3 regions of the Planococcus sp. NCCP-2050 genome follow, and region 3 is predicted to be linked to each of the others. Evidence: riboswitches for the same ligand, from Rfam matches in the RefSeq annotation. Region 3 holds a riboswitch; each other region holds the start of a gene.
The links. A riboswitch is a leader RNA that binds a small molecule or an ion and turns the genes downstream of it on or off. The one in region 3 is predicted to bind cobalamin.
Positions count from the first base shown of each region.

Region 1: linked by a shared signal. The riboswitch ahead of NFU07_RS05700 (ABC transporter substrate-binding protein) and the one ahead of NFU07_RS04500 (hypothetical protein) in region 3 are both predicted to bind cobalamin.
Region 2: linked by a shared signal. The riboswitch ahead of NFU07_RS08500 (acyl-CoA thioesterase) and the one ahead of NFU07_RS04500 (hypothetical protein) in region 3 are both predicted to bind cobalamin.

Region 1 is NZ_BRCX01000001.1:1,170,514-1,181,114, forward strand. Features, by position in the region: gene NFU07_RS05675 (bifunctional adenosylcobinamide kinase/adenosylcobinamide-phosphate guanylyltransferase) at 1-168, opposite strand, end outside; gene cobD (threonine-phosphate decarboxylase CobD) at 150-1,229, opposite strand; gene cbiB (adenosylcobinamide-phosphate synthase CbiB) at 1,216-2,169, opposite strand; gene NFU07_RS05690 (adenosylcobinamide amidohydrolase) at 2,166-3,626, opposite strand; gene NFU07_RS05695 (FecCD family ABC transporter permease) at 3,628-4,605, opposite strand; gene NFU07_RS05700 (ABC transporter substrate-binding protein) at 4,613-5,590, opposite strand; cobalamin riboswitch at 5,723-5,908, opposite strand; gene argS (arginine--tRNA ligase) at 5,956-7,617, opposite strand; gene NFU07_RS05710 (YwiB family protein) at 7,614-8,024, opposite strand; gene NFU07_RS05715 (antibiotic biosynthesis monooxygenase family protein) at 8,164-8,661, opposite strand; gene speB (agmatinase) at 8,993-9,865, opposite strand; gene speE (spermidine synthase) at 9,867-10,601, opposite strand, start outside.
Region 2 is NZ_BRCX01000001.1:1,702,075-1,712,675, reverse strand. Features, by position in the region: gene NFU07_RS08515 (GNAT family N-acetyltransferase) at 1-150, shown strand, start outside; gene NFU07_RS08510 (MFS transporter) at 177-1,484, opposite strand; gene NFU07_RS08505 (undecaprenyl-diphosphate phosphatase) at 1,927-2,751, shown strand; cobalamin riboswitch at 2,833-3,010, shown strand; gene NFU07_RS08500 (acyl-CoA thioesterase) at 3,167-3,652, shown strand; gene NFU07_RS08495 (ribonucleoside-diphosphate reductase subunit alpha) at 3,654-5,936, shown strand; gene NFU07_RS08490 (ribonucleotide-diphosphate reductase subunit beta) at 5,949-6,995, shown strand; gene NFU07_RS08485 (flavodoxin domain-containing protein) at 6,976-7,452, shown strand; gene NFU07_RS08480 (GntR family transcriptional regulator) at 7,622-8,311, shown strand; gene NFU07_RS08475 (C4-dicarboxylate TRAP transporter substrate-binding protein) at 8,393-9,394, shown strand; gene NFU07_RS08470 (TRAP transporter small permease) at 9,402-9,887, shown strand; gene NFU07_RS08465 (TRAP transporter large permease) at 10,041-10,601, shown strand, end outside.
Region 3 is NZ_BRCX01000001.1:900,290-910,890, reverse strand. Features, by position in the region: gene NFU07_RS04540 (UDP-glucose dehydrogenase family protein) at 1-288, shown strand, start outside; gene NFU07_RS04535 (sugar transferase) at 367-1,023, shown strand; gene NFU07_RS04530 (glycerol-3-phosphate responsive antiterminator) at 1,190-1,735, shown strand; gene NFU07_RS04525 (MIP/aquaporin family protein) at 1,977-2,810, shown strand; gene glpK (glycerol kinase GlpK) at 2,832-4,355, shown strand; gene NFU07_RS04515 (glycerol-3-phosphate dehydrogenase/oxidase) at 4,485-6,185, shown strand; gene NFU07_RS04510 (threonine aldolase family protein) at 6,362-7,456, shown strand; gene NFU07_RS04505 (GIY-YIG nuclease family protein) at 7,506-7,910, opposite strand; cobalamin riboswitch at 8,112-8,308, shown strand; gene NFU07_RS04500 (hypothetical protein) at 8,482-9,030, shown strand; gene NFU07_RS04495 (ABC transporter substrate-binding protein) at 9,027-9,977, shown strand; gene NFU07_RS04490 (glycosyltransferase family 2 protein) at 10,100-10,601, shown strand, end outside.

The sequences.
Region 1 (10,601 bases), 270 kb from region 3:
GTCCTCCTGGTGGCGATGGATTCGCTGCACCATTTCCGGGTCATGCGCTTGCCCGCTCGCCAAATAAACTTTGCGAGTCCCAGCTGACTCTTGAATTCTCCGTTCAGCCCACGCACTTTTCCCGCTGCGGACACCTCCGCTCACAAAGATCAATTGTCCATTAGCCATCTGCCGATCGCCTCCTGCAATTGATCCATTTGCGCAGGTGTCTTCATGCCGATGCGAAACCATTCGCCATCCATTCCTCGGAACGATTTGGTATGCCGAAGAACAAAGCCTTGCTCAAGAAAATCGATGAAAAACCGGCAGGAATCTTTTTCTTCCGGCAGTTTGAAAGATAAGAAATTCACTGCGGATGCACTCACCTTGCATTGAACGCCTTTTAAAAAGACTGCCATGCGCTCCCGTTCTTCATTCGCCGAAGCAATTACCCGCTCCCTGTAAATCTGTTCCTTAAAACATTCGGCTCCGATTTGAGCAGAAATGGCGTTGACATTCCAATGGGCCGCTCCTTGTTTTAGCGCCTGCATGATTTCCGGGGTGCCAATTGCATAACCGAGCCGGAGTCCGGCAATCGCGTACATTTTTGTCATCGACCGGACGACGATGGTTTTAGGGTAAGACGATTGGCGCGGAATAAATGAAAAAGCTTCTCCCGCAAAATCGATGAAGGCTTCATCGATCACCAATTCACATCCCGCCTTCTTGCATGCTTCAGCAATAGATTCCATCTGCGGCTGTTTAATCAGAAGGCCTGTCGGATTATGCGGGTTGCAGATATAGACAGCGGCACAGCCAGCAAGAGAAGATGCCAATAATTCGATATCAAGCTGCCAGTCATTTTCCTCCGTCAATTGGACGGTTATGATTTGGGCTTCTTCCGCTTCCAGTGTTTTTCGGTATTCGGAAAAAGCCGGTTCAATAAGCACCACTTTCTTTTTCTGATACCGGCGTGCTAACCATGTAAAAATTTCAGCAGCACCGTTTCCTGTAATCACTTGTTCAGTTGAAACCCCATGGAAACTGGCAGCGGCGCTCCGAAAAGGTTCACCTTCCGGATCCGGATAACGTTCAATTAATCCATGCATGGAATGCCAAGAGTTCCGGATGAATTCTGGCGGACCAAATGGATGGACATTTTCACTGAAATCCAAAATCCGCTCCGGACATTCGATATTCAATTGCTGGTAAAGCCGGTGTGGATTTGCTCCATGGTCAGGCAATTTCAAAAATCATCGCTCCTCCTGCAAATAAAATGTAAAACCAAAAGACAGCTAGATGCATATGCGCCACTGTTTCTTTAATATGGTGTGCTTCCAGTTTAAAAATTGGCATTCCCATTCGCGCACGAACGGATTGGACCCCTTTGTAAGTATTGATGCCGCCTAGTTCGATGCCAAGCTGGATGGCAGTCGCAGCTTCTAGCCAGCCACTATTCGGACTTGGATGTTTCGGAGCATCGATCAGCCATTCAGCAAAACGCTGACGTAAGGTGAGCCCTCTTTTATTTCGCGTAGACAATAGAATAATCGCTCCCGTAATCCGGCTTGGGATAAAATTCAGCACATCGTCCAATTTGGCAGAAGCATAGCCGAATCGGCTAAACTGCTCGTTTTGATAACCGACCATCGAGTCGCATGTATTGACCGCTTTATACATCCACAGCCCGGGTGCACCCAGCAAGAACGCCCAAAACAAAGGAGCCGTGACGCCATCGCTTGTATTTTCGGATACGGTTTCGACTACGCCTCTTGTGATTTCGCTTTCGTTCAAGTGCCCGGTATCCCGACCGACAATCCAGGATAGCTTTTCGCGTGCTTTTGAAAAGTCCTTCCGCAAAAGCGGCTGATGCACTTCTTCTGCTGCGTCCTTCAAGCTTTTTTGTGCGAGTCCTACCGCGATCAATACAGCTTCAACAAAGAAGCCCACTATTCCGTGCACTTCATAAGCTAAGCTGACGATTAGATAAGCAATCGCAAAAGCACCACCAGCCATTAAAGCGATTAGCAAGAAACCATTGCGAAATGCATGTGGCGCACGGTTCAACTTTCGAGTCAGCTTCATAATGAGCGATCCGATCCAGCGAACCGGATGCGGCCAATTCTCGGGATCGCCAATGATCCGGTCGATTAAAATACCAAGGGCAATGGCTAAGACATGCGCCGTCATTGCCGTTTCGCCTGCCGGTAGGATTCAAGCGCTTCCAACGTACATTCAAATACACCCGTACCGATCAATTTGCCCAGTTCCGTAATCGGCCCGGCATAAGGCAAATATTCGCCTTGCTGCGTAGCAGAGACGAGACAGCTGTCTGTAGATGTTCCGGTAGCGATCGTGCCCGTCAATGGATCTTTTACCTCTTCTTGATGAAGCGCTTTAGTCTTGGCTTCTGTCGCTGTTATCATCGCCTGGATAAACGCTTCATCCGATAAATGGCCATTGACCATAATCCATGTATTGATGGTGCCGACGCCAACTTCCCGGTCAAGCGCCCTTGAGACATCGACGGCATTTCCAACACCTGCAGTCACAGCAATGACAACCGATCCGAAATCTCCCTGATATTCTTTTACAACCGCATGTTCTGTTCGGACAGCCGTCATCATCCCGACTGTTTCTGTCGGCTTATAGCCTTTGCTCTCAATGAAACCGGTCATTTCCTGGACACTGTCGTCGATATTATAATCCATATCCACGTGGCGGTTGATAAAGGTACGGAACCAGCCCGCCCCCGCATTGATGACCGCGGAAGAAACGGTTTTCAAAGGCATTTCACTTTGGTAGACGACCATTTCAGGAGAAACCAGAAAATCGGCTGCTGCTATTTTAACAGCGGCTGTTTTACGTTCCACCCCAGGCAGCAAAGTAATCTGCGGCTTCGGAAGCTCTGGATGGGGATGATTGCTGACGCGTGTATGGTAAACCGCTTCGATATCTTGCTCCCGCACAACTTCGTGCGGTTCGCCCATGCGGACAATCTGTCCTTGATCCAATAGCAAGAGCTGGTCGCAATACATAGAGGCGATATTGATGTCATGGAAAATCGAAACGACCGTCAGATTTTTTTCGATTGCCTGTTTTTTAATCGTGTCTAATAATTCCTTTTGGTGGTTAATGTCCAAATGATTGGTTGGTTCGTCTAATAATAGAACGCGGGCATTTTGGGCTAGAGCTTGCGCCACAAAAACGCGCTGTTGTTCTCCGCCTGACAGCTGGTCAATTTGCGTCTTTTCATACTGACCGATGTTCATCAGGCGCATCGCTTCATGCACTTCGCTTTCATCTTCCGCTGACCAGGAAGAAAACCAGCCGCTTTGATGCGGGTAGCGGCCAAGCGAAATTGTTTCACGGACCGTATGGGCAAAAGCATGGGCGTGAAGCTGCGGCAAAACAGCCATCTCTCTCGCCAATTCTTTTGCTTGGAATGCGCCAATTTCTTTGCCGCCGATTTCGACTGTCCCAGCAGTTGCCGGCAATACCCCGCTGATCAACTTCATTAAAGTCGATTTGCCGCTGCCGTTCGGACCTAAAATGCCGAGCATGGTTCCTTTCGCTACGGAAAAAGAGACGTTCTGGACAATATTCCGGTCCCCATATCCGCCGCTTAAGTTGTTTATTTTCAACATATTATGCCACTCCTTTGCGTTGGCGGAAAAAGATAAAAGCAAAGACCGGTGCACCGATAAAGGCTGTGATCACGCCAATCGGAAGTTCCGTCGGTGAAATGATCGTACGTGAAACTAAGTCACAGACGATCAGCAATGCGGCTCCGTTGATAAAGGACAGCGGCAGCACATGCCGATGGTCCGATCCCCACAGCAAGCGAACCATATGCGGAACCACGAGCCCGACAAATCCAATCGTTCCAGAAACGGCAACGGCTGCACCAGTCAGAACCGAACCGCTGACCAAAATCATCATTTTGCTCCTTTTGATATTGACGCCGAGATACTGTGCCCGTTCTTCACCAAAAAGCATGGCGTTCAACTCTCTGCGGTTCAGCCATAACAGAAACGATCCGATTAAGAGAAATGGCAGCGCCATCTGCACATAAGGCCAACCGCGCATGGAAACTGAACCCAGAAGCCAACCGATTATTTGGCGCAGCTCTTCCCCCGTCAAAGCGATCATCAACGAAATGACCGAACCGAGAAAAGAGCTGAAAATGATTCCCGTCAAAATCACCGTTTCCATCTTCATCGAACGGTCCACTAATTTGGCAAATGCCATAACCGCCAACATCGTAGCCAGCGCGCCCGCCATACTGATGACCGGTAAGGTGAAAATTCCTAAAAAAGGAATGGTAATGCCGAAAAAGAGCGTCGTCACGGCACCTACTGAGGCACCGGAAGACACTCCTAACGTGTAAGGATCGGCCAATGGATTTTTCAGAAGCCCTTGAAAAGCTGCCCCGGCAATGGCCAGCGCCGCTCCGACAAGGCCTGCCAAAACCACACGCGGCATCCGAATATTCCAAAGGATATTAGCTGCTGTTTCATCCGAAGATGGATTCCATAGCACCCGCGGCGAAATCGTTACCGTGCCGACCGTTACACCCAACACTACAGCTCCCGCCAATAAAATGAGGGATATCGTGTAGGCGATCAGGTTTTTATTCACCGTAGACCTCTGGATATACTGCTCGTGCAAGCTCCAGCAATCCTTCTGTCACTCGTGGGCCTTGGCGTGTCAATTTGTCCGAGTCGAGGTTATAAACCGCTTCGTCTTGTACTGCTGTGATTTCAGCAAAACCATTGCGTCCCATGATGAGCTCGACTGCATTTGGTACGTATGCGCCTTCAGTAGTAACAATTACGTCCGGATTGCTGCTGACGATCGCTTCCGGATCCATGCTGACCCAGCCTTCCTGATCGCCGGCGATGTTTTCAGCATTGATCGTTGACAGCATTTCATCGATGAATGTACCTTTGCCGGTCGTATAAATTTCCGGCGTACTTCCCACTTCGACAAACACTTTTTTCGGTTCTTTTACTTCTGCAGCCATTTCTTCAATTTCGTCCAATTGCGCTTCCATCTCCGAAATTTGTGCATCCGCTTCTTCCATGGTGCCTGTCGCTTGGCCGATGATGGTCATCGTTTCAAAAACTTCATCAAAAGTGGTAGCTTCTTCAACTACAAATACATCTAGGCCAGCATCTCGAAGCTGCTGCAATCCAGCGTCTCCGATTCCTAAATTCGATTCATGCGCTAATACGATATCGGGCTGCAGGCTAATGATTTTCTCCACATTGAATTCCTGTCCGCCAATTTTCTCAACGCTTGCTGCTTCTTCCGGATAATTATCAAAATCGGAAACCCCGACCATCTTTTCACTCAATCCCAGTTCATAAGCGATTTCCGTATTAGAAGGCACCATCGAGACAATCGCATCCGGCTCTTCTTCAATCACCACTTCTTCGCCGACAGCATCCGTTAAAGTTACCGGGAATTCGACTTCCGCCACCTCTTTGGGCGGTTCTGCCGGTGTTTCTACGTCCTGTTCTTCTACCGGTGCTGCCTCTTCACCACAGCCTGCCAGCAGCAAAGCCGCCATACCCGCACTCATTCCAAACTTCCAAACTTTTTTCATTGCTGTATCCCCTTTTCTCTTGATGTTCTGTTTTGATGTGTTAAAAATAAAAAAATCCTTCCGCATAGGACTGCGGAAGGACGAAAGGACGGCATAAAGAAGACTATGCATCCAGCCGGTCCTCGCAGGCTAATGGGGCGTTTCATAAAGGCAGGTCTCCTGGCTCGTGCTCAACGCTTTCTGCGCCTTCCCGGAGTCTTGCTCCAGTGGCTTCAACAGATTGCTCACACTTACAGTGGCGGGACCGCGCCGGATTCGAACCGGCTTCCCTTTTAACTTATGCTGTTACACATAAGCACCTTTATGATTTCGACTATTCAATTGATTCATTTTCATTATACACATTCAGTTAAAAAACAGAAAGTTTACATTTTATCCGGTGCAGAAACGCCGATCACTTTTAACGCATTCGCAATCGTCGTTCTAACTGCCGTAATCAATGCCAGACGTGCACGCGTCAAGTCTTCATTCGTCGCATCCAATACTTTATTGGCATTGTAGAAGCTATGGAAGTTCGAAGCAAGATCTTGAATGTACGTCGTGATGCGGTGCGGTGCACGCAGCTTCGCAGCATCGGCAACCACTTTCGGGAAATCGCCGATTTTCTTCAAAACATCTACTTCTTTTTCTGATGACAATAATTCCAGATGGTCAGTTGAAGCGATGAAACCTTGCTCTTCTGCCTGGCGCACAATCGAACAGATACGGGCATGCGCATATTGCGAATAGTAAACCGGGTTTTCGTTGGACTGGGAAACGGCCAAATCCAAATCAAAGTCCATATGCGAATCGCCTGAGCGCATCGCGAAGAAATAACGGACTGCGTCTAAGCCGACCAGCTCAACCAATTCACGCATGGTGACCGCTTTGCCAGTACGTTTGCTCATCTTCATCTTCTCGCCGTCTTTGTAAAGCTGAACCATCTGCACGATGTTCACTTCCAACGTGTCGCGGTCGTAGCCAAGCGCTTCGATTGCCGCTTTCATACGCGGAATATAGCCATGGTGGTCAGCGCCCCAAATATTGATCAATTTATCAAATCCACGCTGCAATTTATCTTCATGGTAAGCGATATCCGGAGTCAAATACGTGTAAGATCCGTCGTTCTTGATCAATACGCGGTCTTTATCGTCTCCGAATGCCGTTGAACGGAACCATGTAGCGCCGTCTTCTTCATAGACATGGCCATTTTCGCGAAGTTTCGCTAATGCTTTATCGATTTTGCCATTTTCATAAAGGGATGATTCCGGATACCATACATCGAATTCCACACGGAAATCCGCAAGGTCTTTCTGAAGCTTCGCCAACTCCACTTTCAAGCCGTGTTTACGGAAAGCTTCAAAACGCTCTTCATGCGTCATCGCAACAAATTTATCGCCGTGTTCTTTTACAAGGTCTTCCGCGATATCTTTGATGTCTTGTCCGCGATAGCCGTCTTCCGGCATGCTGTCGCCTTTTCCTAATGCCTCAAAATAACGGGCTTCGATCGAAAGCGCCAAATTATTGATCTGGTTTCCGGCATCGTTGATGTAATATTCACGTGAAACGTCATAGCCTGCAAGGTCGAGTACATTGCAAAGCGAATCGCCGACAGACGAACCGCGGGCATGGCCAAGATGCAAGTCACCAGTCGGGTTTGCTGAAACGAACTCGACTTGAATGCGTTCGCCTGCGCCGGAATTGGTGCGGCCGTAATCTTCCTTCTGCTCCAATACGGTTTTGACGACATCCAGTAAATAGTCTTTCTTAATCGTGATATTGATAAAGCCAGGTCCTGCAATTTCCACTTTTTCAATATTCGCTGATTCTTTATCCAGGTTTTCCACAATCGCTTCCGCAATCGCACGCGGTGCTTTTTTAGCGATGCGCGTCAATTGCATGGCGATATTCGTTGCATAATCGCCGTTCGCTTTGTCTTTTGGAGATTCCAAATGGATTTCCATTGGTTCGGTTGTTAATTCGGCTTTTTGAACCGCTTCACTGATGGCCAATTTGATGGCCTGTTGCACTTTTTCTACTGCATTCATGATTTACCCTCCGTAAATTGTATTTCCATTTCGTATTCCCCGACATGGGATGAGCCCATCGCCAGATCGTATCGAACTTTGAAACGCGTATCGCTTGCTGATAATTCGTGCGCTTTCGTCGTCAGCATAAAAGACCCTTGTTCGTTCGTTAAATTCCCCGTTTGCTCTTTATGTAATAAAAACGGCAGGCGCATCTGCAAGCCTCCGCTTCTCATGATTACTGCTTCATCATCGCTGATTTTCACTGTGGTTCGGATGCTGAGCTCTTCAAGCTGCTCTTCATATTGCAAATAAAGCCGGTTATTTTTAACCGTCATTGTGCCTTCCGACCGCATTTCCAACACTTGCTCTTCAACATCCGGTTGGCGGATTTTAGTTGTCAGTTTGATTTTCACGAATTTCTTCAAAACGCTTCCGCCTTCCTGTCGATTGATAACCTTTATATTATAGCCTGTTTTGCACTGGTTTTTCAATTAAGTTTGGGATAGCTCGCGGCATCGCATAAAAAAATGGCGCACAGCCATGCTGTGCGCCACTTGGAGCCATTTATCGCGTATACGTTTTAACGAAAGAAGGGCGCGGAAAAACATTCGGGCGTTTATCAATGCCTTCTGCTGTGCCGCGTTTCGCATGGGCATGGCTATAGGCTTGGGATTGCTGCCAGTTTGTAAACGATTCTTCATCTTTCCACAAAGTCAAAATGATATACGTATCTGAATTTAGCGGGCGAAGTACCCGGATCGCCGCAAACCCCGGCTCTTCTTCCACTTTGCCGGCGCGATTTTGAAAGCGCGCTTCAAACAGCTCGCGTCCTTCCTCAGTTACCGGAATGTTATTGAAGACCGCATAAAAGCCGTCATTGATATCACCGACTGCGTTCAAGATCTGAAATGCTTCAAACCCTTGCGCCGATGTGCCATCTTCCGCTTCAAACAATACCGTTGCCTCTTCGCCGTCCACCAAGTAAATCAATCGCGAATTCGGCGAGGACGCAAGGATCGATACCCCCTGGTCGCGCGGTCCAGTCCACTTATATAATTCCATCGTCAGCACCTCTTTCAATATTTTCTCTCTCATCTTACCGTTTCTTTTTGAAAGATTCTATTTTGCAGGTCTTACGAGCGAGTTTTGTGTTTTTATGAGCGACTTTCGCCATTTTATGATCATTCACCAAGAAACTGCATTCCGCCGTCCGAAAAGTTGCCGAAATAAAAAACGGCCTGGAGATTTCCAGGCCGTTTCCGCTTTTCTTATTGTCCAGCTTCGCCGCCTAGCCGCTCGAGGTCGCTTCAGTCATATCAGCAATGGCTGAAGAACGCCATTCCCGCTCTGACTTCCAGCGCTTGTCGCGGCTGTCGAGGCGGCTACGCTTTTCCTACTTCACCCAGCCTAAAATCATTTCGCGCAGCAATTTGCTCGCGGTGTTGGCTGTTTGGTCGGAGTGGTCGTAAACCGGAGACACTTCCACCAAATCGAAGCCGACGACATTGACGCCTGAAGCGGCAATAGCGTGGATCGATGCGAGCAGCTCGCGGGAAGTGATGCCGCCTGCGTCAACGGTTCCAGTACCCGGTGCATGCGCCGGATCCAGGACGTCGATATCAATCGTCACATAAACTGGACGGCCAGAAAGTGTCGGCAATACTTCTTTCAATGGTTCCAATACTTCGAACATGGAAATGTGCATGCCGTTTTCTTTTGCCCAGATGAATTCTTCTTTCATTCCTGAACGGATGCCGAACGAATAAACGTTTTTCGGTCCGATATGATCTGCGATTTTGCGGATCGGCGTCGAATGCGAATATTCTTCGCCTTCGTAGTTTTCGCGAAGATCGGTGTGCGCATCAAAATGGATGATCGCTAAATCATCGTATTTGCTCGCAACTGCCTTCATCACCGGAAGCGATACTAGATGTTCGCCGCCCATGCCGATTGGGATTTTATTGTCTGCCAATAAAGTATGGATATACGTTTCGATTTCAAGCAGCGATTTTTCCGGATTGCCGAATGGCAATGGGATATCGCCGGCATCGAAGAATTTCACGTCATCCAGTTCACGGTCTAGGTAAGGGCTATACTCTTCCAGGCCGATCGACACTTCACGGATTTTGTTCGGGCCAAACCGGGAACCGGGACGGTAGCTGACTGTCCAGTCCATCGGCATGCCGTAAAGGACCGCTTTCGATTCTTCATAATTCGGATGGCTTTTGATAAATACTTTTCCAGAATACGTCTCGTCGAAGCGCATCTTATTCGCCTGCCATATCTTTCACGAATTTCGGCAAGACGAATGCCGCGTTATGCAATTCTTTCGTGTAATACTTTGTTTCGATGTCATGGAAGCGTTCAGCTGGAACAGCTGTCGGATCGTATTTCTTCGAACCGATTGTAAACGCCCAAAGGCCTGATGGGTACGTCGGGATGTTCGCCAAGTACAATTTCGTAATCGGGAAAATTTCCTTCACGTCTTTTTGGACTTGTGTGATCAAATCCGCTTTGAACCATGGGTTGTCCGATTGGGCGACGAAAATGCCGTCTTCTTTTAACGCGCGTGAAATGCCAGCGTAAAAGCCTTTTGTGAATAAATTCACAGCTGGCCCGACCGGCTCCGTAGAATCAACCATGATCACATCGTATTTATTTTCAGATTCTGCAATGTGCATGAAGCCATCGCCAACGATGACGTCTACACGTGGATCTTCAAGGCCTGACGCAATAGATGGCAGGAATTTTTTCGAGTACTCGATCACTTTGCCGTCAATGTCGACAAGCGTCGCTTTTTTAACAGAAGGGTGTTTCAGCACTTCACGGATAACGCCGCCGTCTCCGCCGCCTACAACCAACACGTTCTCCGGGTTCGGGTGCGTGAACAATGGAACATGTGCCACCATTTCATGGTAGACGAATTCATCTTTTTCAGAAGTCATGACCATGCCGTCGAGGAAAAGCATATTTCCCCATTCCGCCGTTTCAGCCATTTCTAA
Region 2 (10,601 bases), 800 kb from region 3:
AAGGTCATGATTGCTGAGACAGATAGCGAAGCTGTCGGTTTTTACCGCAAGTTGGGATTTGAGGTTCACAGCCTAGGTGAAAAATATCCAGGGGTTGAGCGTTTTCTCTGTAAACGAAGTTCGGCCAACTCTGAAGAACAAAATAAATGATTTTAATGTCTATATACTAAGAGCCCTTACTCATGGAGTAAAGGCTCTGTCTGTTTTTGAAGAAATTCTTCTTTGAACGATTCCGCGCTTTGTTCACCTTGTTTACGAGGCGGGCTCGCAAGGAAAGCGGCGAACATGCCAAGCAGCGGAAACAGCAAGATTCCCCAAAGAATTTCCGTATAGCCGCCGAACAGATCATACGCGATGCCGAGCGGCAATGGGCCGAGTGCTGAGCCGGTCACGATCATCGCCATTGAAATGCCGCTGATGCTGCCAATGTGCTTGCGCCCGAAATAATTCGGCCAGACGACAGCCATGACAATGCGTTCAACGCCCATGCTGACTCCCCAAACAAGACCGAACACAATGGCCATTGCTAAGGTGCTAGTGTTTTGAAGCAGCAGCAAAGAAATGATTTCTCCGAAAAACAGCAATGCCAGCATATATTGCACTTTCACTTTCTCAAGCAGCATGCCCGTCAAGAAAGTCACAGGCAAACCGATCAAAGCAGTGATACTTAAAACGCTGGCAGCTGTTTCAAGAGATAATTCTTTTTCTTGGAAAATCGAAACTAAATGAAAAGTAAGGCCGGTATTAACAATGCCCGGAATGGCTGCACAAAACAGCAAAAGCCAAAACGCTTTTGTTTTGGAGGCTTCTTTCACCGTCCAGCTGATTTCTTCCACAGTCTTCTGCATCTTTCCTTGTTTTTTGGCGTCTCCATTATCAGGCAGCAAGCCCATGTCTTCCGGTTTGTTCTGAATCAGGAAAAAGGCCAGCGGGGTAAAGCAGATAATAATGATAGCGCCGAGGATCAGCCAAGAAGCGCGCCAACCAAAAGAACCGATCAGCCACACGTTCAGCAGCGGAAATGCGGCCGAACTGACCAAGCCGCCGATTGCTGCGATGCTGATGGCTCGGCCTCTTTTTTTCACAAACCATTGGGGGATCAAGGAGCTGGAAATCAGCGCCATCGATCCTTGGCCCAATAAGCGGATGAAAAAGAAACCGATAAAGAGCATGACAAGGCTGGTGACAAAACTATTGAACATACAGGCAACCGCAAGTGCCAAAGAAACAATGACGGCCATTTTGCGGGATCCGTTGCGGTCGATCAAACGGCCGATAAAGAATAGCAGAAATCCGGAAGCCAGAGTGGCCGCTGAATAGATGCCAGAAACCGTTGAACGGCTCCATCCAAATTCATCTATGTAATAATCAATGAAAATTGAGTTGGAATAAGTTTGTCCGGGACCAGAAAAAAACTGGGACAGCGCTGCAAGCGCGATAATCACCCAGCCGTAATGAAAAGAATATCCTGTAATTTGTTTCATCGTACATCTCCATTTTTAGCGGAAAATTAATAAGTTAACGCCATTAATATATTGAAATCACAATTTATTATCATACCATCATTTTTTATTATTAAAAGGTATTAATATCAAAAGACAAAAAGAAAAAGGATTCAGAAATTAATTATTATGGAAAAACAAAAAAATCTTCTTAAACTTAGGATGAATAGATTAGAGTTTTTCTTTTTAATGGTTTCGAAGCAAAAAGAAAGGAAAAAAGGTATAAGATAAACAAAGCCATTGCTTTCTGGAAGCGGAGAGTAAAGAAACGTGCAAATAAGCACTTCAGCGCTGCTTGACTTTATAGGGCACAGTCGAGTTAAATGAAAAAGACTTCTTTTTTAGCTGCTCACGACATGGAAGAGAAATTAGATAAAATAAAACGAATCGGACAATATGAACGATTTTAAGGAGAAAGAACAGAATGGATTTGTGGGAAATTTTTGTTGCGATTGTACTGGGAATTGTGGAAGGTTTAACAGAGTTTGCGCCAGTTTCTTCAACAGGGCATATGATCATCGTTGATGACATCTGGCTGAATTCAAAAGAGCTGTTCAGTGAACCGGTGGCGAATACGTTTAAAGTCGTCATTCAGTTAGGTTCTATTTTAGCGGTAGTGATCATCTTTAGAGACCGTTTCAAAGACTTGCTTGGTTTAGATAGAAGCAAAACGGCTGAGAAGAAGCAGCGTTTGAGTTTGACGAAAGTAATTGTCGGGTTAATCCCGGCCGGAGTGCTTGGTTTGGCTTTCGAAGATTACATAGATGAATACCTTTTTTCGGTTGAGACCGTTATTATCGGCTTAGTGCTGGGTGCAGTGCTTATGCTAATTGCGGATTACTTTACCAAAAAGAAACCGCATATCGATACGGTTGACCAGATGACTTATAAACAAGCGCTTGGCATGGGGCTTTTCCAATGTCTTGGTTTATGGCCAGGTTTCTCCCGTTCAGGATCGACCATAGCCGGCGGGGTTCTTTTGAAAATGAGCCACAAATCAGCAGCCGATTTTACCTTTATCATGGCAGTGCCGATCATGCTTGGAGCAAGCGGCTTGTCGTTATTGAAAAACTGGCAGTACATTACGGTGGACGCTCTTCCATTCTTTGTGGTCGGATTCATCAGTGCTTTTGTGGTAGCTTTAGTTGTTGTTAAATTCTTCTTGAAATTGATTGATAAAATCAAATTGGTGCCATTTGCGATTTATCGAATCGTACTTGCGGCCTTGATTTTCGTTGTTTACCTGTAATCGCTTGTAAAATTCATAAAGCTGGATTATAGTAAATAAATACAATAATTAGTGTTTAGATTTATTTTTGAACACTATATATAGTGTCGCCGATAATGATGGTGCCTGAAAAGGCTTAATAGGGAATCCGTGAAAACCGGAGCTGTACCCGCAACTGTAAGTGCTGACGAACTATGGAAAACCACTGTCCAATGGATGGGAAGGCCGTAGTGTAGGTGGAAGCACAAGCCAGGAGACCTGCCTCGTTATAAGTTTATGATCTTCTCCGGGAGCTGGGAGGTATAACGAAGGTACTCTGCAAGGAACAGTGGTTTTCTGCTGTTTTCCGTTGGATTATTTGCGTTTATATACCCGTCTTCTCTCAGAGAAGGCGGTTTTTTTGTCTTTAAAACAAGTAATGGAGGATTGAGCTGCAATGGAAAAACAAATTTCGGCAAGCATTTCACGGACGGTGCAAACAAGACTCGTGCTGCCGCCTGACACAAATCATATGGGAACTATATTCGGCGGGACGGTACTTGCCTATATTGATGAAATTGCGGCAATTACCGCCATGAAACATAGCGGAAAAGCAGTAGTGACCGCTTCGATCGATACGGTCAACTTTTTATCTTCCGCTACAGTCGGGAATGTTCTTCTTTTGGAAGGAGTTGTGATCTCGACAGGCCGGACATCAATGGAAGTCTATGTAAAAGCGGAATGCCAAAACATTGAAACAGCCGAAAAAACCTTGACCACAACAGCCATTTTGACAATGGTCGCGGTAGATGACGCTGGCAAACCAACGCCGGTGCCCGCAGTGGTGCCGGAAAGTGAGAAAGAAAAACAATTATTTAAAAGCGCACAAGATCGAAAGCAGCAGCGCATGAAAATCAATGAATTTGCAAAGGAGCTGATTTGATATGAATACCATCAACCAGTTGGAAAAAGACACAGTTGAAAAAGCCATCCAACGGGCAAAAGAAGTCTATAACTTGGATACAGCACCTCTTCTCGATAAACTGGCAACACTTGAAAGTGCAGCGAAGGCGGAGCAGTCGCTTATCTATGCCCTCAACCGGATTTCCATGGCAGAACCCGATTGGACATTTGTAGCGGCGGAGCTATATTTGGAAGAATTGTACAAAAAAGCTGCAAAGAACCGAAACTATCCGCCGCAAGATAAATACGGCGATTTCTATAAGTTGGTGAAGAATTTAAGTGAAGTCGGCATCTATTCGAGCGACTTGATGGAAAGCTATTCCGAGGAAGAAATCAAGGTGTTGGGCAAGGAAATCGATGCTGAGCGAGACTTGCTGTTCAATTATATCGGCCTGTTTTTATTGGCAGACCGCTATGTAGCGAAGGATTATGAAGGAAATATCCACGAATTGCCGCAGGAGCGCTTCCTGGTCATCGCGATGACTTTGATGCAAAATGAACCACGAGAAAAACGGCTAGATCTGGTAAAAGAAGCTTATTGGGCGATGAGCAACCTTTATATGACAGTGGCAACACCGACCTTATCCAATGCCGGCAAGAGCTTCGGGCAGCTGTCTTCCTGCTTTATCGACACGGTGGACGATTCGCTCGACGGCATTTACTTAAATAACTGGGATATTGCCCGCCTGAGCAAAGACGGAGGCGGCATCGGCATTTACTACGGCAAAGTCCGCGCTCTAGGATCGGACATTAAAAAATTCAAAGGCAACTCATCCGGAGTCATTCCATGGATCCGCTTGGTCAATGATACAGCAGTCAGTGTGGATCAGCTTGGACAGCGCCAGGGTGCGGTAGCTATTTACTTGGACGTCTTCCATAAAGATATTATGAACGGCTTCCTGGACTTGAAAACGAACAATGGCGATGAACGCCGAAAAGCGCATGATATTTTCACGGGAGTTTCGATACCGGATCTATTTATGGAAAAGCTGAATGAAAAAGATGAGAATGGCCGGAGCATCGGTGAATGGCATACCTTCTGTCCGCATCAAGTTAAAAGCGTTATGGGCTGGAAGGATGAAAACGGGACGGCACTTGGACTTGAGGATTTCTATGATGAAAACGATGTAAAGCATTTTACTGAAAAATACGAGGAAGCGGCAGCGAATCCGCTCTTGCCGCGAAAAACTTACCGGGCGATGGATATCATGGCGCGCATCATGGTGTCGCAGCTTGAAACGGGGACACCTTATATGTTTTATCGCGACGAAGTGAACCGGCAAAATCCGAACAAGCATATGCGCGGAAAAGGGCGTACGTCGATCTACTGCAGTAATTTGTGTACAGAAATTGCACAAAACATGTCAGCGACAACGATTACAAAAGAATATACCGACGAAGACGGCAACCTGGTCATGATCCGGAAACCGGGCGACTTCGTTGTCTGCAACTTGTCGTCGATCAACTTGCCGCGTGCGGTGAAAGCGGAAGTGCTGGAGCGTCTCATTCCAATCCAGATGCGCATGCTCGATAATGTCATCGACTTGAATACGATTTCTGTCGGGCAGGCGGATGCGACGAATAAAAAATACAGAGCGGTAGGAAATGGGACTTTCGGATGGCACCATTTGCTCGCACTTGAAGGTATCCACTGGGAATCAGAAGAAGCCGTAACGTTCGCTGATAAGTTATATGAAGAAATTGCCTACCATACGATCCGCTCTTCTATGGAACTTGCCAAGGAAAAAGGTGCTTACCGCGAGTTCAGCGGCTCGGAATGGCAGACAGGCGAGTATTTTGAACGCAAACAATACACAAGCGGCCGCTGGACCGATCTGCAAAAAGAAATCACTGAGAACGGCGTTCGCAACGGCTGGATGATGGCAGTCGCGCCGAACTCGTCAACAGCAAAAATCGGCGGTTCAACGGACGGCATCGATCCATTGTATGCAGTCGAGTATGCAGAGGAAAAGAAAAACTTCAAATTCAAAGTGACAGCACCTGACTTGAACCACAATACGTACGATTACTACCGCCGGGCCCGCCATGTCCTGGACCAAAAATGGAGCATCCGTCAGAACGCGGCACGCCAGCGCCATATCGACCAAGGCATCAGTTTCAATTTGTATGTTCCGCATACGATCAAAGCAAAAGATTTGCTGGAAATGCATATTGAAGCCTGGGAACAAGGGTTAAAAACGACTTATTATGTCCGCAGCACATCACAGGCGGAAATTGAAGAATGCGAAGCATGCCAAAACTAAGGAGGAACGAATATGTCCATACATGCACCTTTATCCAAAATTAAGCTGCTTAATCCGGAACATCCGAATAAATCGACAGGTATCCTGAATGGCCAATCTTCCGGTTTATTGAATTGGAACGACATTGCCTACCCGCAAATGTATGATCTTTACCAGACGCTGCTATCGAATTTCTGGAAAGCCCAGGAAATCAATATGCAGGATGACATCAAACAATGGGATAGCTTAACTGCAACCGAACAGGATGTATTCTTGCGGTTGAATACACAATTAGCATCACTCGACAGCCTGCAGACGCCGACGATGAGCCAGGTGATGGACTACGTGACCGACTCGAGCTTTAAAGCGATATTCGCTGTTATTGCCCAACAGGAAGCAGTCCATACGGAATCATATTCCTATATCCTCAGCTCATTAGTGGCGGTAAGTGAACAAAATGAACGCTTCAATCAAGCCAAAAGCGATCCGATCGTCCGCAAGCGCAATGAGCTGATCTTGGATGCATACGAGGAATTCCGGCAAAATCCGACTGCTCAGAACCTCTTCAAGCTAAGCGTCAACTCCATTAACTTGGAAGGGATTTATTTCTACGCCGGCTTTGCTTTCTTCTATCATTTGGCGCGCCAGCAGAAAATGCTGAAAACCAGTACGATGATCAGTTATATCCAACGCGATGAAATGCAGCATGCTTATTTCATCGCCCAATTCATCCGGATCCTGTTGACGGAAAACCCGGAATTGAACACAGATGAAAATATTGCTTATGTCTATGAAGCAATTGACAAAGCAGTTCAGCTGGAAAAGGAATGGGCTCACTATATTCTAGAAGGCATTGAAGGGCTCGACCTTCAGGAGTTCGAAGGCTACGTGGAATATTTGGCGAACAAGCGCCTGCGGCAGCTCGGGCTCGATAATCTTTACGAAGAACGCAGCAATCCGATGCCGTGGATACAAGTATTCGGTGATGACATGATGAATGACACGAAAACCGACTTTTTTGAACAAAAATCCCGGACTTACTCGAAAGTGTCGCAGTCCAATGGATTCGACGAATTATAAGCCGAAAATCGCCATTGTCTATGCGTCCATTACCGGCAATACAAAAGCAAGCGCAGAAATGCTCGCGGAAATCTGCCAGGCGAATGGTTTAGAAACGGAGCTTTGGGCCATCAACGATTTCCCTTTAACTGAACTCTTACGTTGCGATATTGTCTTAGTAGGCACCTATACTTGGGGAAACGGCGAGATCCCAAAAGAGCTGTACAGCTTGTTCCATGCCTTTGAAACCTTGGAGCGGAAGCATCTCGTAACGGCAGTTTTTGGCACCGGCGACAGTTTTTTCGCAGAATTCTGCGGAGCTGTAAACCGGTTTCGGGATATGCTATTTGTCCAGACCGCTTTAGCGGCTACCTTGAAAATCGAGTTGCAGCCGCAAGAAATAGATAAAATCCGCTGTGAAAAATTCATTGAAAGTGCATTGAAAAAGCATATAGAATTAAAAACAGAAAATACATGAGAATGTAGTATGAGAACAGATCCCTTAAATTTAAGGGGTCTGTTTTTAGTTAATCCGAGTGAAATTATCGGAAAAGTCATTGAAACTGAATTGAAAAATAATTTGAAAAAATACTACCATACAAGTATGCTAATGTGGTAACATGAAATCCAAGCAAAGGAGGGATTAAGTGCTGAACATCGATTCAACTAAGAAAATCAAAAGTTTTTCTACTAAAGACTACGTTTATGAAATATTGAGAGAAAATATCATTTCATTGGCTATCGAACCTGGCCAACAAATTTCTGAAAAAGAAATTTCGGATTTGCTGCAAGTAAGCAGGACGCCAGTTCGGGAAGCATTTGTTAAATTAGCGCAGGAAGAATTACTGGAAGTTTTCCCGCAGCGCGGCACGAAAATCGCTTTAATCGATTTATATCATGTCGAAGAAGCACGCTTTATCAGAGAACATTTGGAAAGAGCTACTGTACGAGTGGCCTGTGAAGATTTCCCGGAAGAAAAGTTGAAGGACTTGGAAGCCAATCTGCAATTGCAAAAGAAATGCGTGGCTGAAAAAAACTTTACCCGGCTTTTTGAACTGGATGAAGAATTTCATAAAATCATTGCTGAAGGAAGCGGAAAAGAGCGGATTTGGGCATTGATCCAACAGATGAATGCACATTTAAACCGGATTCGGATGCTGAGCTTGGCAGCCAACTATAATTGGGAATTGATCCTATCGCAGCACGAAAAGATCTTTACTGCCATTAAAGAGAAAAATGCCGACCTGGGAGAAAAAGCCATGGAGGAACATTTGAAAAAGCTTCTTTTCGAGCAGGAAAAACTGAAAAGCGAATACCAGCAATATTTTAAGCAATAAGCTTTTGGGACCAAATGTAAGCGCTTTAAATAAACGGATTAAAAAATTTTGCTATCCAATAAAACCAAGGGGGATTTACGGATGAAAAAACGCAGTATTATGTCAGCATTAATGATTTCTTCAGCTTTATTACTAGGGGCTTGCGGCGGTGAAAGCGCTGCCGAAGGGGACGACAAAGTCTATACACTGAAAGTCGGAACCGCTTTAGCTGAAACAGATCCGATTTATGAAGGATTGGTGGAGTGGAAAGACAGCGTAGCTGAAAAGACGGACGATAAAGTGAATATCGAAATTTTCGGCAACGGTTCGCTTGGGGATGACAAAGATATCCTGGAACAAGCAAAAGTGGGCACGAACGTGGCAGTTATCGTAGATGCTGGGCGTCTTGCTGAAATGGAGCCTGAAATGGGCATTTTGGCTGCTCCTTACGTAGCGGACAGCTACGATGAAGCGAGCAAAATTGTCCAGTCGGATCTATTCAAAGGCTGGGAAGAAGAACTTGCACAAAACCATAACCTGAAAGTGCTTTCGTTCAACTGGTACCAAGGCGACCGCCATCTGTTGACGAATAAGAAAATTGAAAAGCCGGCCGATCTTAAAGGTTTGAAATTGCGTACACCGGGAGCGGAAATCTGGACAGAAACCATTTCTGCAATGGGAGCAAGCCCTTCAGGCATGGCCTTCTCAGAAGTTTATCCGGGGATCCAACAAGGAGTTATTGACGGAGCGGAAGCGCAGCATCCGGCCACTTACGGGGCGAATCTTCAAGAAGTCGTTAAATACATTACGAAAACGAGCCACTTCCAATTGTTGACGGGCATTGTAGCAGGGGCTGACTGGATGAATGGCCTGCCGGAAGAATATCAGGACATCGTCATTGAAGAATCGTTCAAAGCGGGAGAAGAAGCTTCAGAAAATACGATCGGCATGCTTGATGAATTCGAGCAGAAGATGATTGACGCAGGCGTAGAAGTCAATGAAGTGGACATCGAGCCATTTAAGGAAGTAACCAACACAGTTTATGAAAAATTCGACGGATACACAGAACTTCGTGAAGAAATCAATAAAATCCTAGGAAAATAAGTGAGTGATGAAAATGATAAAAAAAGTAGCTGGCGGCTATGCAAAATTCGAGAATTTTATTACTAATTTATTGATGATCGGTGTTGTAGCGTTTGTCTTTATCGCCTCAATCATGAGATGGGTGGGATTCCCCCTCTCATGGTCTGTGGAGTTTGCTCAATTCTTATTTGTTTGGGTCATTTTTTTAGGTGCCAATCGCTGTCTCCGGGAAGACCGCCACATTGGAGTGGATTTTTTCGTGAAAAAACTGCAGCCGAAAACAAAGGCTGTGCTAGAAATCATTATTAACGTATTGATTATGGCCTTCCTGGTTTTCCTGATCAATTTTGGAATCCAGTTAAGCATCGAAAACTCAGTGCGCTTAATCAGTAACCTTCCACTAAGTTATTCCTTTATCACAATGGCTGTGCCGATTGGAAGCATCTTAATGTTGATCACCCTGATTTTTAAAGTGGCACAGAAAATCAACGTTTTAAAAACAACATCTGTATAAATTGAATAAACGTTACGGATAGTCCGCTAAACTGCTTTGAAGTTATTGGCCGAATTCAATTCGGCCGATGGCTTTTCTTCGGGAAAAGCCTAAAGCAAAGAGCGATTTCTTTCGTTCAATTTTTACAGTCATTCAGAATAAGAGGTGGAAACCATGTTACTTGTCGCTGTTATATTTTTCGTTTTGCTCTTTTTGAATATGCCTGTGGCTTTTGCCATCGGTATTGCAAGTTTGTCATTCTTTATCTTGGAACCGAATTTGCCGGTTGAAATTACAACACAGCGAATGGTAGCGGGGACGCAGTCATTTCCGTTGCTGGCTGTGCCTTTCTTCATTTTAGCCGGAAACTTGATGAACTCTTCTGGGATCACAAAACGGCTGATCCGTTTTTCCAATGCGTTAACAGGACATTTAGTCGGAAGCTTGGCGCACGTTTCCATCGTACTTAGTACGATCATGGGCGGTGTTTCTGGATCTGCCAATGCGGATGCAGCGATGCAAAGCCGGATCTTAGGACATCAAATGATTGCTAGGGGCTATTCAGGCGGCTATTCGGCTGCAGTTATTGCAATCAGCTCATTGATCACCGCAACAATCCCGCCGAGTATCGGTTTGATCCTCTACGGATACGTTGGCCAAGTGTCTATCGGCAAGCTCTTTTTAGCGGGAATCATTCCCGGTATTCTCATGATGATCGTATTGATGCTGGTTTCA
Region 3 (10,601 bases):
GCCTATGACCCAATCGCTATCGACAATGCAAAGAGAATTTTAGATCCGCTTGTCGATTATGCCTATTCAATTGAAGAAGCTGTAGACGGTTGTGATGCTGTATTGATATTAACGGAGTGGGATGAAATTAAGAGCATGGATCTTTCTGTATTTAAACGGATGAAGCAGCCGCTAGTCATCGACGGCAGAAATTGCTTTTCGCTCGATTCGATGAAGCAAGCGAGAATCGAATATCATTCAATCGGAAGACCTTCTGTAATTGAAATTATTGAAACTGCCTCTCTGTGAATTTGGAAATTTAACTTCTAGGCGAAAGTGGTGATTTTATTGTCAATTTCCACTCCTGAAAAAACAAAAGATCCGGTGATGAATGAGATGCCGCATCTGACTTTTGATGAGGTCACGACCAATGAAAATTATGCGTACTTAATCACTAAGCGGTTTATCGATATGGTTGGAGCGCTTGTTGGCCTCATCTGCTTAAGTCCGCTATTCCTTCTGGTCGCCATTTTCATAAAAGCGGAAGATTCTTCTGGACCGGTCTTCTTCAAGCAAAAAAGAGTAGGGAAAGATGGGGAAACTTTTTATATGTATAAATTCCGTTCCATGGTCTGCAATGCAGAAGAATTAAAGAAATCGCTGCTGCGGCAAAATGAAGTTTCTGGACCGGTTTTTAAGATCAAGCATGACCCGCGGGTAACAAAAGTGGGAAGTTTCATCCGGAAGACCAGCATTGATGAATTGCCGCAGCTGTTGAATGTGCTAAAAGGCGAAATGAGCCTGGTTGGGCCGCGGCCGCCTCTTCCAGATGAAGTTGAGAAATACACGCTTTATGAACTGAAGCGGCTTAGTGTGACCCCGGGGCTCACTTGCTACTGGCAAGTAAATGGCCGCAGCAACATCGGATTTGAAGAATGGGTCTATCTTGACCTGAAATACATTCGTGAACGCAATACATTCATTGATATTAAATTGATCCTTAAAACAGTGTTGGTGCTATTTGGGTCTAAAGATGCCTATTAAGAACCATTAAAATCCCTGCATCGCTGCTTTGCGATGCGGGGATTTTCCATGGAGAGGCTAATGGAACGGAAAGGATTTTAAAAACTGTTGATAGGCACTGCAAAGGAGTGGATAATGGAATGAATGGATATCTCAAGCAGTTTTCGAAGAAAGGAGGAATTTACTCATGGATGAATTGAAAGGCGTTTTGCCGGCGTTGCGCAATATGAAAGAATTTGAACGCTTATTGAAAAGCGACCATGAATACATCATTTATTTGGAAGTGCGTTTATCGCAGCTGAAAACGCTTGTGCAAGCGGCGAAAAAAGCGGATAAAAAAGTGATTCTTCATGTCGATTTGATTCAAGGGCTCAAAGCGGATATGTACGGAATCGAATACTTGGTCAGGGAAATCAAGCCGGATGGCATCGTTTCTACGCGCAGCAATGTGATTACGCTGGCGAAAAAGAACAAATTGATGACCGTCCAGCGGCTTTTCTTGCTGGACAGCCAAGCGCTTGAAAACAATATCAATTTGATCAATCAAGTGAAACCGGACTACATTGAAATTCTTCCAGGAATTATTCCCTCGGTTATAAAAGAAGTGAAAGAAAAAACGGGGATTCCTGTCATTGCTGGCGGTTTGATCCGGACTGAAGAAGATATAAGCCTTGCCTATAAGGGCGGAGCTGTAGCAATTTCGACTTCTCAAGCAGAATTATGGGGCAAGTGAAGGCGCTTTGCAGAATAAAAAAGTTTCTGGATTAACTATGTCAAATCCAGAAACTTTTTAAAAAAATGATGTTGACAGCGCTTTCAGTAAATGATAGTTTAGGATTACAAGTTAAGAGCTGTGTTGGAGAAAAGGAGACCTGCACTGATATGAGTACTTCGTAAGCGGAAGTGTGCTCATTTCAGTGGAGGTCTTTTTATCTTTTTGGTTCTTAAACAAGTTTATAAAGGAGTGTTGAAAAATGACGGAATTTTTAGCTGAAGTAATTGGTACCATGATTTTGATTATTTTTGGTGCTGGAGTTGTAGCTGGTATCGCATTAAAGGATTCTAAAGCGGAAAACGGCGGCTGGATCGTTGTAACAATCGCTTGGGGCTTAGCAGTAACGATGGGGGTTTACGCTGTCGGCAACTTCTCAGGAGCTCACTTGAATCCAGCAGTTACACTTGGCTTTGCGGCAGTCGGCGACTTCCCATGGTCAAAAGTTCCTGTCTATATTTTGGCGCAGATGATCGGCGCGATCATTGGAGCAGCTATCGTCTTTTTCAATTACTTGCCGCATTGGGAGCGTACGAAAGACCAAGCGACGAAGCTTGGTGTATTTGCAACCATCCCTGCTGTGCGTAAGCCATTCTCGAACTTGGTTTCAGAAATCATCGGGACATTTGTTTTAGTAATGGGCTTATTGTTCATCGGAGCAAACGAATTTACAGAAGGCTTAAACCCACTGATCGTTGGGGCATTGATCCTTGCAATCGGTTTGAGCTTAGGTGGACCTACAGGATATGCAATCAATCCGGCTCGTGATTTAGGACCAAGAATTGCTCATGCATTATTGCCGATTCCAGGCAAAGGAAGTTCAGATTGGAGCTACGCTTGGGTGCCGATCGTCGGACCGATTTTCGGCGGTATCTATGGAGCAGTATTCTATAAAGCAATGTTCTTAGGCGAATTCAATTTGCTTTTCTGGGCGCTTAGTGCAATCTTCCTGCTGGTTTTATTCGGCGCAGCAAGTGTAGAATTGAGAAAAGGCTCAACCGTAGCTGATAAATTAGAAGAAAAAATCATTTCTTAAATCCCAAAGGAGGAGATCGTTTTGACTAAAGAATATATTTTATCCATTGACCAAGGAACTACAAGCTCGCGTGCCGTGTTGTTCAACCATGCAGGTGAAATCGTCAATTCAGCTCAGCAGGAATTCGAACAGTTTTTCCCGCAGCCAGGCTGGGTAGAGCATGATGCCAATGAAATCTGGACTTCTGTGCTTGCTTGTATCGCAGAAGTTTTAAGAAAAGCGGACATTACGCCGGATCAAATTGCAGGAATCGGGATCACGAACCAACGCGAAACAGCAGTAGTATGGGATCGCAATACTGGCAGACCCGTCTACCGCGCAATCGTTTGGCAGTCGCGCCAAACAGACGGCATCTGCAAAGATTTGAAAGAAAGAGGATTGGAAGACACGTTCCGCAAGAAAACAGGCTTGTTGATTGATGCTTACTTCTCTGGAACAAAAGTGAAATGGATTTTGGACAATGTTGAAGGCGCCCGTGAAAAAGCGGACAACGGAGACTTGATGTTCGGAACAATCGATTCATGGCTAGTTTATAAATTATCGGGCGGCAAAGCGCATATCACGGATTACAGCAATGCTTCCCGTACATTGATGTACAATATCTACGATTTGGAATGGGACGATGAGCTTTTGGAAATCTTGACGGTTCCAAAGAGCATGCTTCCTGAAGTGCGCCAGTCATCTGAAGTTTATGCAAACACAGTCGACTATCATTTCTTTGGACACGAAGTGCCGATTGCCGGAATTGCAGGCGACCAACAGGCCGCTTTATTCGGCCAAGCTTGCTTTGAAAAAGGCATGGCGAAAAACACATACGGCACAGGTTGTTTCATGCTGATGAATACAGGTGAAAAAGGTGTGGTTTCAGACCACGGCTTATTGACAACACTTGCTTGGGGAGTAGACGGCAAAGTGGAATACGCTCTTGAAGGCAGTATTTTCGTTGCTGGATCCGCTATCCAATGGCTTCGCGACGGTTTGAAAATCTTGGATAACGCACCTGAAAGCGAAGCGTATGCGGCTTCAGTCGAATCAACAGACGGCGTTTACATGGTCCCTGCATTTGTAGGCCTTGGAACACCTTACTGGGATACGGATGCACGCGGTGCCATCTTCGGTTTGACTCGCGGAACGACCAAAGCCCACTTCATCCGTGCGACTCTTGAATCATTGGCCTATCAAACAAAAGACGTGGTAGATGTGATGATCAAAGACGCAGGAATCGAACTTAAGACATTGCGCGTCGATGGCGGAGCCGTTGCAAATGATTTGCTGATGCAATTCCAAAGTGATATACTTGATGTACCGGTAGAACGTCCGGTCATTCAAGAAACAACTTCACTTGGTGCTGCGTACTTAGCAGGACTCGCGGTAGGTTTCTGGAAAGACAAAGAAGAAATCGCGAAACAGTGGAAAGTGGAAGAAACGTTTACGAGCTTGATGCCAGCTGAGCAAAGTGAAGAACTTTACGAAGGTTGGAAAAATGCAGTAGCTGCAACTCGTACATTTAAAAAACCTGAAGCAAAATCAATTGTTAATTCTTAAGTAAAAGTTAATATTTGGCCGGAGATATCGAGAGACCAAGCCAGTTCAGCTGAAGAAATTCTGCGACTGTAGCTTGGTCTCTTTTATTTCACTTCCAAAAATTGTAAAAAACTAAAGGAGCGGTATATGATGAAATTTTCCAGCTTAAACCGAACAGACACTTATAACAAAATGAAAAATACACCCCTTGATTTAATCGTAATCGGCGGTGGGATTACAGGTGCAGGAACAGCACTTGATGCAACGATGAGAGGCATGAAAGTGGCGGTCGTGGAAATGCAGGATTTTGCTGCAGGAACAAGCAGCCGTTCTACAAAACTTGTTCACGGCGGGCTTCGCTATTTGAAGCAATTCGAAGTGAAGATGGTTGCAGAAGTAGGGAAAGAACGTGAAATCGTTTATGAAAACGGGCCTCATGTAACTACTCCTGAATGGATGCTATTGCCGTTTTACAAAGGCGGAACTTTTGGGCCCCTTAGTACAAATGTAGGCTTGCGCGTCTATGACTTTTTAGCAGGCGTCAAGAAAGATGAACGCCGTAAAATGCTGTCAAAAGAAGAGACTTTGCGCCGTGAACCTTTATTGAAAAAGAAAGACATTAAAGGCGGCGGCTACTACGTAGAATACAAAACAGACGATGCTCGCCTAACGATGGAAGTCATGAAAAAAGCGGTTGAAAAAGGCGCTTTGGCTATGAACTATGCAAAAGTCTCAAGCTTCATCTACCATAACGGCAAAGTGGTCGGCATCCGTGTAGAAGACCAGGTCGATGGTAAAATCCACGAAATCTATGCGAAGAAAATCGTCAATGCAGCAGGCCCATGGGTGGATACATTGCGTGACAAAGACCATTCTAAACAAGGTAAGACATTGCAATTAACAAAAGGAATTCACTTAGTATTCGATGGCCGCCGCTTCCCGTTGAAACAAGCGATCTATTTCGATATGCCGGATGGTCGGATGGCATTCGCGATTCCGCGTGAAGGGAAAGTGTATGTCGGTACAACAGACACAGTTTACAAACAGGACATTGCTCATCCGACGATGACTACAGAAGACCGCGATTATGTCTTGAAAGCGATCGACTTCATGTTCCCGGAAGTGGGAATCCGTACGGAAGATATCGAATCAAGCTGGGCTGGATTGCGTCCGTTGATTCACGAAGAAGGCAAAGACCCTTCAGAGATTTCACGTAAAGATGAGATCTTTGTTTCAAATTCAGGATTGCTGTCGATTGCCGGCGGTAAACTGACCGGATACCGTAAAATGGGCGAAAGCATCGTCGATATGGTAGCTGAGCAATTGGAAAAAGAGCATGGCTTGAAATTCAAAAAAGTATCCACAAAACATTTGCCGATTTCAGGCGGCGAAGTTGGAGGGTCAAAAGGGTTCGTGAAGTTCTCTGAAGATCGGGTGCGTTTAGGTGTGAGCCGCGGCCTTTCTCCGGAAGCTGCACGCAAATTGGTTCAACGCTACGGATCAAATGTTGACCAAGTCTTCAATTTCTTATTTACCGGAAACGAAGAAGCGGCTAAAGAGGGAATCGACCCAATCGCTTTCGCTATGCTGCGCTACGCTTTGGAATACGAAGCAGCCTACAAACCGATTGATTTCTTCATCCGCCGTACAGGTGCATTGTTCTTCGATATCAACTGGGTACACGCCAATAAAGCGGCTGTAAATGCTTATATGGGCAAAGTGCTTGGCTGGACTGAGGAACAGGCAACGGCTTATAATAACGAGCTGGAAGGGCTTCTATATGAGGCTGTGCATCCGGTTGAAGTTGGCGGAAGCCGTTCAAGTGCCTCTTTTAAAGCCGCAGTAAATTAATAAATTCATAGATAAGCCGCTCTGATCTTAATTGATCGGAGCGTTTTTTTTGTATGCAGTTGCTTCTTGCATGAATGGTATTGGCTTCTCCCGATTTCCAGCGATTTGCCCGTATCCTTAAAAATGATATAGTGGATAAAAGCGCAAGTATTCTGAATAGAGACAGGAGCAAGACAATGACATCCAATGAACGGTTAAAGCGAAGTTTTCTCGAGAGTGAGCACCAGTTGGCTGGCCACGGCAAGCGTGATGTGAAGGTGCTGAAAGAGGCATTTGAGGGTATTGATGGAAATGTAGAAAGCGATATTTACGGCCAAGGAACGGTTATTGAAGAGTTTCAGGAGAAGATGGCGGAGCTGCTAGGAAAAGAAAATGCAGTATTTTTCCCGAGCGGGACAATGGCGCAGCAAATTGCCTTGCGTATCTGGTGCGACGCGGCAGGCATTCGGAAAGTAGCTTATCATCCATTGAGCCATCTGGAAATCCACGAAGAAAAAGGGCTTCAAGAATTGCATGGAATCGAGTCTGTGCTGCTCGCTGATATGGATCGCGTCATTGAGCTAGAAGATGTCCTCCAAATGGACGAGAAAGTGGCCTGTGTGCTGTTGGAGTTGCCGCAGCGTGAAATTGGCGGGCAATTGCCAAGCTACAAAACTTTGGAAGAGATTTCGGCTTATTGCCGCAAGAACGAGATCAAACTGCATCTGGACGGGGCGCGGCTTCTGGAAGTGCTGCCTTATTACGGTAAAACCGCAAGTGAAGTCTGCAGCCTTTTTGACAGTGTCTATATCTCGCTCTATAAAGGAATTGGCGGCATCGCAGGAGCGATACTGGCAGGAGATAAAGAGTTCATGGCTCAGTCAAAAGTTTGGAAACGGCGCCACGGCGGCGATTTGATTTCGCTGTATCCATATATCCTTTCCGCTGACTATTATTTTGACAAGCGATCTAAAAAGATGGCGATGTATCATGAACATGCAAAAGAACTGGCCGGCTTTTTCAATAGCTGTGAAGGGATTACCACTCTGCCCGTGGAGCCTGTATCGAATATGTTCCATGTCCATTTCAGCTATGCCAATGACACGATGGAGGAGCTGCTTGCTGAGCTTCACCAGGAAACGGGAATCAGGCTTACAAGCTACCTTAAAACATTGGAAAACGGCGGCAGCTCCTATGAAGTCAGCCTAGGTGATTTGTATGAAACTTTGCCGGCAGAGAAGGTAGAAGAGCTATTTGCCAAGCTTAATGAAAAAATGAAAACTCTTAAATAGAAAGAAGCCTGTAAAAGACAGTAAGCGTCTTTTACAGGCTTTTTTCTATTTATCCTACGTACCATTTCTTGTACACCGGTTCTAAGGTATATGCCAGCATATGTTCAACGATTTCCCTTTTTTCAGGCTGTTCGATTTCGACCCAATGAATCGTGATAGGTGCCTGGATCTCTTGGGAAAATCCGTGAGGGGCATGATTTGTCTTTTTCAGTTTTGCGAAATGGCGGCGTATGCGGTTGTAGATTGGTGCTCCTTTTCCGATATAAAGGATATTTTGATTGGAGTCACAGAAAATATAGATGCCTTTAGCCATTCCCATATTCAATTTAATCTTGTTCAACAACATCGTGGTCTCATCATTTAAAAGAAAAGGAACATTTTCGATGGACTTCCAATTTTCATTATCGAATGCATAGTTTTCTTTTCTCAGAAGCTCATGAATCTTTTCTTTCATCTAATAATCCCCCTTATTTGTCGGTCGTAAAATTCATTTCTATTTCATATTTTCGACTTATCTGATTATTAGTTTAACCAATAAACGATTAATAAGCGAGAGCAGAAGTAAAAGTCATATTATTCAAATATCTGGAAGCGCTTTCTAATCGGAAAATTAGGCTTTTCTAAGGAATAAAATATGCTACACTTGAAACAAGTGAATAATCATGCAGAAAAAAGGTGCTGATTCGTCAGTATAACAGGGAATCCGGTGCGAATCCGGAGCTGTTTCCGCAACTGTAAGTGCGTATGAAATAAGAAAATGCCACTGTCTTAGATGAGTGATCATCCGACGGGAAGGTTCTTAGAGTAAAACGATGCACAAGCCAGGAGACCTACCTTTTTTTGAACGTATTTTTACTCTTCGGAAGATAAGGGAATCATACGGCAACTTTTACAATTTGGGCTTTATAGACGAGCCGTTTAATTGGAATGGTGCCGCCCTTTTTATGAGGGCGGCTTTTTGCTGTTTATCTGAAGTGCGATGCGGAAGATTACCACTGAGTAAAGCAGGAGAAGAGGTGATATGAATGAAAAAAGAAATGCGCTATATTTGCTATCCATTCATGCGGGAGTCCGCATCCACAGTGGATTTTGAAATTCGCACCGATTCACTGACGACGCGCATTGGTGAAGCCATTTCGTTGACGAAAGACATTCCGGAAGTAGAGTGGGATCTTCGTTATTTACAGCCTATGGCCTATCATTTGAATGGTTCGGTGCGTGGCAAAATAGCGATTGACCAAGAAGACCTTGAAAAACTGAGCAGTTTATACGATTTTTACGTGGCAGAGGTGGAAGACAGTATCGGAAATTTTGTCTTGCCGCAAGGGAGTCAGGCTGCCTGTAGCTTGCATGTGTGCCGAAGCGAAGCGAAAAAATCAGTTAGGGCATTGCATAAAGTGAGTTTGGAGCGGGAAGTTCCCGAGATTTTATTTGATTATGCGCAATTGCTCGCTAACGTCTTATTTGTCATGGCAGTTTATACCAATCGCAAACACGGGGTGGAAGAGATTCCGTTCATCAGCAAATCCTATCCAACGAGACCGAAAAAGAAAGAAGAGGAAAAGAGCAAATGAAAAAATCTTATTTATTGAGTGGAACGCTTGCACTGGCTGTATTTCTCGGAGCCTGCCAAAGTGAGGAAAGTGCGGAAACAACTAAAACTGCAGACAATGCAAACACGGAAACGGAAGTGGCTGAGTCTTACGCAGTGACAGATGATTTAGGCAATGAAGTGAAGTTGGAAGAAATTCCGGAAACCGTCGTTTCGCTTATTCCGAGCAATACGGAAATCCTTTATGCATTAGAAGAAGGAGACAAATTGATCGGTGCCACAGATTTTGATAACTACCCGGAGGAAGCTTTGGAAGTTGAGCGGGTTTCTGATTCTGTGAAATTCAATGCAGAACGCATCATCCAATTGGATCCGGATATTGTCCTCGCTTATTCGACTGGCGGACCGACCGGGTTTGAGGTTTTAGAAGAAGCGGATATTCCGGTATTCGTCATCGAATCCGCCGCTTCGTTTGAAGATGTATATGGCGACATCGAACAAATCGCGCAAGTAATGGGAGTGGAAGAAAAAGGCGAAGAACTGATTGCTTCCATTCAAGGAGAAATTAAAGACGTCCAAGACAAGCTCGCTGAAGTTGAGCAAAAGAAAAAAGCTTACATCGAAATCAGCCCGTTGCCTGAAATCTATACAACTGGCGATAAGACCTTCCAACAGGAAATTATGAACCACGCTCAAGTGGAAAACGTATTTGCAGATTTGGAAGGCTGGCCACAACTTTCTGAAGAAGAAGTGGTGAACCGGAACCCTGAACTGATTTTTACAACAGTATCCTATGTTGAGAACGCTGTAGATGAAATCAAAGCCCGCGATAGCTGGTCGGAAATTGCGGCTGTCCAAAATGAGCAAGTCTTCTTGTTGGATTCAGATATCACCTCACGGCCGGGGCCAAGAATAGGAGAAGCCGTGAAACTGGTAGCCGAAACCGCTTATCCAGATTTATTGAAATAAGTTCATTAAAACCACTGTCCGAAAGAAAAGGGCGGTGGTTTTTTAAATTGATTAAATTTTCAGATAACTGGTATAATTTATAATAAGCCTTTGCTTAATTAGGAGAGAAAAGAGGGGGAAGCATGATTAAAGTGACTGTAGCTATTCCCGTATACAACGACGAACAATTTATTGAACGCTGCATTGCCAGCATCCTGAATCAGACATTAGACCAGCAATTTCTGGAAATTATTTGTATAGACGATGGTTCTACTGACCAAAGCGGCGCCATCCTGGATCGCTACGAGAAAGAATTCCCGAATATTCACGTAGAGCATCAGATGAACTCAGGCTCTCCGAGCGGTCCGCGGAATAAAGCGATTGAACTAGCGAATGGCCAGTATATTTACTTTGTGGATGCAGATGATTTTTTAGGGGAAGAAGCGCTGGAACGAATGGTGGCGGTAGGAGAAAAATACGATAGTGATATTGTTGTCGGAAAATACAAAGGGGTGAATCGAGGCGTCCCGGAAGCGATTTTTTCAAAAAATCCGGAGTTTTTCTCATTTTACGGATCCAACGCGTTAACGACTATCAGCTCATTGAAGATGTTCAAAGTTTCTTTGCTTCATGAACACCAGATCC